2 regions of the Brachybacterium sp. AG952 genome follow, and region 1 is predicted to be linked to the other one. Evidence: riboswitches for the same ligand, from Rfam matches in the RefSeq annotation. Region 1 holds a riboswitch; the other holds the start of a gene.
The links. A riboswitch is a leader RNA that binds a small molecule or an ion and turns the genes downstream of it on or off. The one in region 1 is predicted to bind FMN.
Positions count from the first base shown of each region.

Region 2: linked by a shared signal. The riboswitch ahead of pnuC (nicotinamide riboside transporter PnuC) and the one ahead of ribD (bifunctional diaminohydroxyphosphoribosylaminopyrimidine deaminase/5-amino-6-(5-phosphoribosylamino)uracil reductase RibD) in region 1 are both predicted to bind FMN.

Region 1 covers NZ_SNXV01000001.1:28,889-32,279, reverse strand. The annotation lists gene recF (DNA replication/repair protein RecF) at 1-791, shown strand, start outside; gene DEU31_RS00160 (DciA family protein) at 1,055-1,603, shown strand; FMN riboswitch at 1,801-1,930, shown strand; gene ribD (bifunctional diaminohydroxyphosphoribosylaminopyrimidine deaminase/5-amino-6-(5-phosphoribosylamino)uracil reductase RibD) at 2,045-3,145, shown strand; gene DEU31_RS00150 (riboflavin synthase) at 3,163-3,391, shown strand, end outside.
Region 2 covers NZ_SNXV01000003.1:162,926-166,316, forward strand. The annotation lists gene DEU31_RS09025 (transcription antitermination factor NusB) at 1-1,088, shown strand, start outside; gene rpe (ribulose-phosphate 3-epimerase) at 1,085-1,771, shown strand; FMN riboswitch at 1,798-1,916, shown strand; gene pnuC (nicotinamide riboside transporter PnuC) at 2,007-2,714, shown strand; gene DEU31_RS09040 (phosphoribosyl-ATP diphosphatase) at 2,788-3,051, shown strand; gene hisG (ATP phosphoribosyltransferase) at 3,127-3,391, shown strand, end outside.

The sequences.
Region 1 (3,391 bases):
TCCTCAAGCAGCGCGGCAACCTGCTCAAGCAGATGCGCTCGATGCGGCGCGGCGGCTCGGGACGCAGCGTCGGCGGGCTGGACCCGGCCGAGTCGGCGGCCTCCACGCTCGAGGTCTGGGACCAGCAGCTCGCCCGTCACGGCGCCGAGCTGCTGCGCGCCCGGCTCCACCTCGTGAACCGTCTGAGCCCCCACCTGGGCTACTCCTACCTGCGGGTCTCGACCGACGAGGGGGCCGAGCAGGCGCTCGACCTGCCCCCTGACCAGCGCGGCGAGGTCGCCTCCCCGGCGGACGTCCGCTACCGCTCCGACGTGCTCGACGAGCTCGGCGCCGCGCCCGGGGAGCTTCCCGGCACCCGCGAGATCCACGACGCCCTGCTCGCCCTGGTCTCCGCACGGCACGACGAGGAGATCGACCGCGGCACGAACCTCACCGGCCCGCACCGCGACGACCTCGAGATCCGCCTGCACGACTTCCCCGCGAAGGGCTACGCGAGCCACGGCGAGTCCTGGTCCCTCGCGCTCGCCCTGCGCCTGGCCAGCTACGACCTGCTGCGCCTCGAGGAGGGCGACCTCGGCGACGGCGAGCCGATCCTGATCCTCGACGACGTCTTCAGCGAGCTGGACGTCCATCGCCGCGAGCGGCTCGGCCGGATCGTCACCGACGCCTCGCAGGTGCTGATCACGACCGCGAACGACACCGACATCCCCGCCTCCCTCGACGGCGAGATCCACGTGGTCGACGTGACGCTCGGCGAGGCGGTCCCGCGCAGCGGGGGCGGGCTGCGATGAACGGCGGTGCTCCGCGCCCGAGGATCGCGAACCCGTACGGGCTCGGCACCTGGAGCGGGGCAGCGGCGGGGTCCGAGGAGCAGTCGACCTCGCCGACGGCTCCGGCTGCCGTGCCCGTGCGGGGCGGTGCCCGGAACGGGGACGGTGCCGAGCGTGCCCGCGGCGGAGCGCGGCCGGGCGGCGAGGAGGCTCGTGGCTCCGTCGCGTCCCGCTCCGGCGCACCGACGCCCGTCGGCCCCGGGGATCCCGACCGCGAGGAGCAGGTGCTCTACGATCCGCCGGACCTGCCGGCGCCGGCGGATCCCTTCGAGCTCGCCCGCCGCACCGTCAACCGCTCCCGTGCCGCCGCCCGCGACCGTGGCCTCTTCCCGATCTCCGCGAAGACGCAGGCCAGGGACGTGCGCGACCGGTCCGGCCGGGCGCCGGGCTACTCCGGCTCGCGCCCGGACCCGCGGGACCCGCAGGGCATCGAGCTGGTGCTGAAGAAGGTGCTGGGGAACCTCGGCTGGAACGCCGGGATGAGCACCGGACGGGTGCTGGACGAGTGGGACGAGATCGTCGGCGAGCGGCTCGCGACGCACTGCCGCCCGGTCTCCTTCGAGGACGGGGTGCTGGTGGTCAGCGCCTCCTCCTCGGCGTGGGCTGCGCAGCTGCGGATGCTCACCCCGCAGCTGATCACCACCATCGAGGAGCACGTCGGCTCCCACGTCGTCTCGGAGCTGAAGGTCACCGGCCCCGCCGCCGCCGAGCGCAGCTGGAAGAAGGGCCGACGGACGGTGACCTGGCGCGGACCCCGGGATACGTATGGCTGATCGACGTGCTGCGAGGGACGAGTGGTAGGAGATCAGCGGGTGGGTGGAGCCTGATCGACGTGCTGCGAGGGACGAGTGGTAGGAGATCAGCGGGTGGGTGGAGCCTGATCGACCTGCCGGCGAGTGATCCGGCGTTCATCCGCCGTCATCCTCCCGGCCGACCCTGCTACGGTGTGCTCTCGACGAGCTGATGATGCTCGCGTGCACTGGGGTCGGTGAAATTCCGAGCCGGCGGTGACAGTCCGCGACCCGAGGGCCCATGGCCCGAGGCTGACCAGGTGGAACTCCTGGACCGACGGTGAGAGTCCGGATGGGAAGCGCACGCGGTCGACGTCGCCTGGCGTCCCTGCCGCCCCTCCGGGCCCGGCCGGCGCCCCCGGTGACGTCGTCCCCTTACTTCCTCTCCCTCCGGGACCGCGAGCAGCGGACGGAGGAGAGGCCATGGACCCCGGCACCACGCAGGACGCTGCGAGGATCACCCCTGCGGAGAACGCCGCGCTGCGCCGCGCGCTCGAGATCGCCGCGGACCCCGCCGTGCCGCTCGGCCCGAACCCCCGCGTCGGCTGCGTGCTCCTCGCCGCCGACGGGACGATCCTCGCCGAGGGCCATCACCGCGGGGCCGGCACCGCCCACGCCGAGGCCGACGCCCTCGCCCGTGCCCGGGAGCTGCCGGGAGCCCCCGCGGCCCTGCGCGGCGCGACGGCCGTGGTCACCCTCGAGCCCTGCGACCACACCGGTCGCACCGGCCCCTGCACCCAGGCGCTGCTCGAGGCCGGGATCGCCCGTGCCGTCGTCGCCCGGCGCGACCCGAACCCGCAGGCCGCAGGCGGCATCGACCGCCTGCGCGCGGCCGGGGTCGAGGTCGTCGGCGACGTCCCCGCCGAGCTCGCCGCCACCGCCGCGGCCCTGAACCGAGGCTGGGAGCACGGCCTCGCCCATGCCCGGCCCCTGGTCACGGTGAAGACCGCGCTCACCCTCGACGGACGCGCCGCCGCGGCCGACGGCACCAGCCAGTGGATCACCGGCCCCGCCGCCCGCGAGGAGGTGCACCGGCTGCGCACCACCTGCGACGCCGTCCTCGTCGGCACCGGCACCGCCCGCAGCGACCGCCCCACGCTCACGGCCCGACGGCCGGACGGGACCCTCCACCCCCGCCAGCCGCTGCGCGTCGTGATGGGCACCTCCGAGGCGCCGGACCTGCCCGCCGTCGACGGCGCCGGGGAGGCGCTGCACCTGCCCACCCGCGACCCGTCGGCCGCGCTCGCGACGCTCTTCGACCGCGGGATCCGGCACGTGCTGCTCGAGGGCGGGCCCACCCTCGCCGCCGCCTTCCTCCGCGCCGGGCTCGTCGACGAGCTGATCGTGCACCTCGCCCCCACCCTGCTCGGCGCCGGCCGCCCCGGCGTCGCCGACCTCGGGATCACCACCCTCGCCCAGCGGCTCGACCTCGAGCTCACGGACGTCGCCCCGCTGCCCACGCCGGGCGGCGCGAGGGACCTCCGCCTCACCCTCCACCCCCGCACTACCCCCGCCCCGGCCTGACCAGGAAGGACACCACCATGTTCACCGGAATCATCGAGGAGCTCGGCACCGTCGAGGCGCTCGACCTCGGCGCCGACCCCGCCGCCCTGCGGATCCGCTCCCCGCGCGTGCTCGAGGGCATCGCGCTCGGCGACTCGATCGCCGTGAACGGCTGCTGCCTCACCGTCACCGCCGTCGTCGGCGAGACGTGGAGCGCCGACGTCATCGCCACCACCCTCGCCGCGACCACGCTCGGCACGCTCCGCC
Region 2 (3,391 bases), on a different contig from region 1:
CGAGCTTCGCCAACGCCGTGCTGCGCCGGGTGGGGGAGAAGGACCTCGCCACCTGGATCGCGGAGGTCGCCCCGGACCGCGAGAAGGACCCCACCGGGCATCTCGCCGTCGTCCACTCCCACCCCCGCTGGGTGGTGCGGGCCCTGTCCGACGCCCTCGCCGGGAACGGCCGCTCCCGCGACGAGATCGACCAGCTGCTCGAGGCGCAGAACCAGGCCCCCGCGGTCTCGCTCGTGATGCGCCCGGGGCTGACCGACCTCGACGAGCTGATCGACCACGGCGCGAGCCAGGGCCGGCTCTCCATCTTCGCCGCCGCCTGGCCCTCCGGCGACCCCGGCGGCATGGACCTGGTCAAGCAGGGTCGCGTCGCCGTCCAGGACGAGGGCTCCCAGCTCGCGGCCCTCTCCCTCGCGCTCGGCGCCGACGACCTCGTCCTCACCGACGACGCCCACTGGCTCGACCTCTGCTCGGGCCCCGGCGGGAAGACCGCCCTGCTCGGCGGGCTCACCATCGACCACGACGCCGACCTCCTCGCCGTCGAGCTGCAGGAGCACCGCACCGAGCTGGTGGACCGCGCGGTGGCGAGCCTGCGCGAGGCCGGCTGCGAGATCACCACCCTCACCGCGGACGGCACCACCATCGGCGCCGAGCGGCCCGGGGAGTTCTCCCGCGTCCTCGCCGACGTCCCCTGCTCCGGGCTCGGTGCGCTGCGCCGCCGGCCCGAGGCCCGCTGGCGCCGCACCCCCGCGGACGTCGGCCAGCTCGGCGCGATCCAGCGCGACCTGCTGACCTCCGCGCTGGACGCGACCGCGCCCGGCGGCGTCGTCGCCTATGTCACCTGCTCGCCGCACCTGGCCGAGACCCGCCTGATCGTCGCCGACGTCCTCAAGCGCCGCGACGACGTCGAGCGCCTCGACGCCCGCCCCGCCGTCCGCGCCGGCCTGCTGCCCGCCGTGCGGGACGAGGTCGAGCTGGGCGAGGGCCCCGACGTGCAGCTGTGGCCCCACGTCCACGGCACCGACGCCATGTTCATCTGCCTGCTGCGCAGGCTCCCCGTCCCCACCGAGGAAGGAACCCCGAGCTCGTGAGCATCTCGTACTCCACCGACTCCAGCTTCATCCACCCCAGCATCCTCAACGCCGACTTCATGTCCATCGGCGCCGAGCTCGACAAGATCTCCAGCGCCGACAGCGTCCACGTCGACGTCATGGACAACCACTTCGTGCCGAACCTGACCTTCGGGCCGAGCATGGTCGAGCAGATCGTCGAGCGCAGCCCCATCCCGATCGACGCGCACCTGATGATCGAGGACGCCGACAACCAGGCCCCCGTCTTCGCGGAGGCCGGCGCCTCCTCGGTGACCTTCCACCTCGAGGCCGCCCGCGCCCCCGTCAAGCTCGCCCGCGACCTGCGCCGCAAGAACGCCCAGGTCGGCGTCGCCCTCCGCCCCGCCACACCGGTCGAGCCGCTGATCGACATCATCGGCGAGTTCGACATGCTGCTGATCATGACGGTCGAGCCCGGCTTCGGCGGGCAGAGCTTCCTCGAGACGATGCTCCCGAAGATCCGTCGGGCCCGCCGCGCGATCTCCGAGGCGAACCTCGAGGTCTCGATCCAGGTCGACGGCGGCGTCAGCCGCGAGACGATCGAGCGCTGCGCCGAGGCGGGCGCGAACGTCTTCGTCGCGGGCTCCGCGATCTACAAGGCGCAGGACGCCGCCGAGGAGATCTCCGCCCTGCGCGAACTGGCGGGCGCCCACGCCGCGCACTGACCTATCCTTGCTCCGTCACATCCTGTGACGTGCTCCGGGGTCGGTGAAAGTCCGAGCCGGCGGTGACAGTCCGCGACCCGCATCCTGCGGTGGAGCCGGTGGAATTCCGGCACCGACAGTACAGCCTGGATGAGAGGCGCACGTCCCGCAGGTCCCGGGACGGCGCACGCCTCCCCGAGCCCCGCAGGCAACCCTTTTCCCCCGGAGCCACTGCATCCGAGGTGAAAGGACCGACATGGATATCCTGCAGTGGCTCTTCGACGCCAAGATCGAATTCGGCGGAGGCCAGTTCCTCCTGCTCCGCGAGGTGCTCGGCAACGTCTTCGGACTGCTCAGCGCGCTCGGCGGCATGCGCCGCAAGGTCTGGGCCTGGCCCATCGGCATCCTGGGCAACGCCCTGCTGCTGACCGTCTTCCTCGGCAGCGTCTTCGGCAACCCGAACTCCGTCGACCTGCTCGGCCAGGCCGGCCGACAGATCATGTTCATCGCCACCAGCGTCTACGGCTGGGTGCGCTGGCGCCAGGCGAAGCACGAGGACGGCACCGCCGTCGAGCCCGTCTGGGCCTCCTGGGGCACCCGCGCCCTGCTGCTCGTCGTGCTCGTCGGCGGCACCGCGGCGCTCACCCCGCTGTTCCGGGCGCTGGGCTCCTACGAGCCGGTCTGGGCCGACGCCTGGATCTTCATGGGCAGCCTGCTGGCGACCTTCGGCATGGCCAAGGGCTGGGTCGAGTTCTGGCTGATCTGGGTCGCGGTCGACCTCGTCGGCGTGCCGCTGCTGTGGAGCGCCGGCTACTACGCGAGCGCGTTCATGTACCTCTTCTACGGCGCGTTCACCCTCACCGGCTTCTTCGTCTGGTGGCGGGTGCGCCGTCGCCGCGACGCGGAGACCGACCGGGTCACGGTCGAGACCGCGCACCTGGACCCGACGGTCCGCCGCGGCTGAGCCACGGGCGGGGCGCGTGCCCGGCAGGCGGTCCGCACCGCGGAGCACCTGCCGGGACGCGTACCCTGGTCCCGTGAAGGATTTCGAGGCACTGTTCGCCGAGCTGACCCAGAAGGCACGCACCCGACCCGAGGGATCGGGCACCGTCGCGGAGCTCGATGCCGGCGTCCATCAGATCGGCAAGAAGATCGTCGAGGAGGCCGCCGAGGTGTGGATGGCCTGCGAGCACGAGTCCACCGACGACGCCGCCATGGAGATGAGCCAGCTGCTCTACCACCTCCAGGTCATGATGATCGCCAAGGACATCTCCCTCGAGGACGTCTACCGACATCTCTGAGCCGGCCCCGCGCCGCTCGCCCCCGACTTCCCGTCCCACCCGTCTCGAGGCCGCCGCATCGGCCGAGGAGGATCCGTGCTCCGCATCGCCGTGCCCAACAAGGGCGCCCTGTCCGACCCCGCCGCCGACCTGCTCCAGGAGGCCGGCTACCGCCGCCGCGGCAACTCCAAGGAGCTGGTCGTGGTCGACGAGGACAACGGGGTGGAGCTCTTCCATCTGCGTCCCCGGGACATCGCGGTGTACGTCGGCTCCGGCACGGTCGACGTCGGCATCACCGGCCAGGACATGCTGCTGGACTCCCGCACCCCGGCCCAGGAGATCCTCTCGCTGGGCTTCGCCC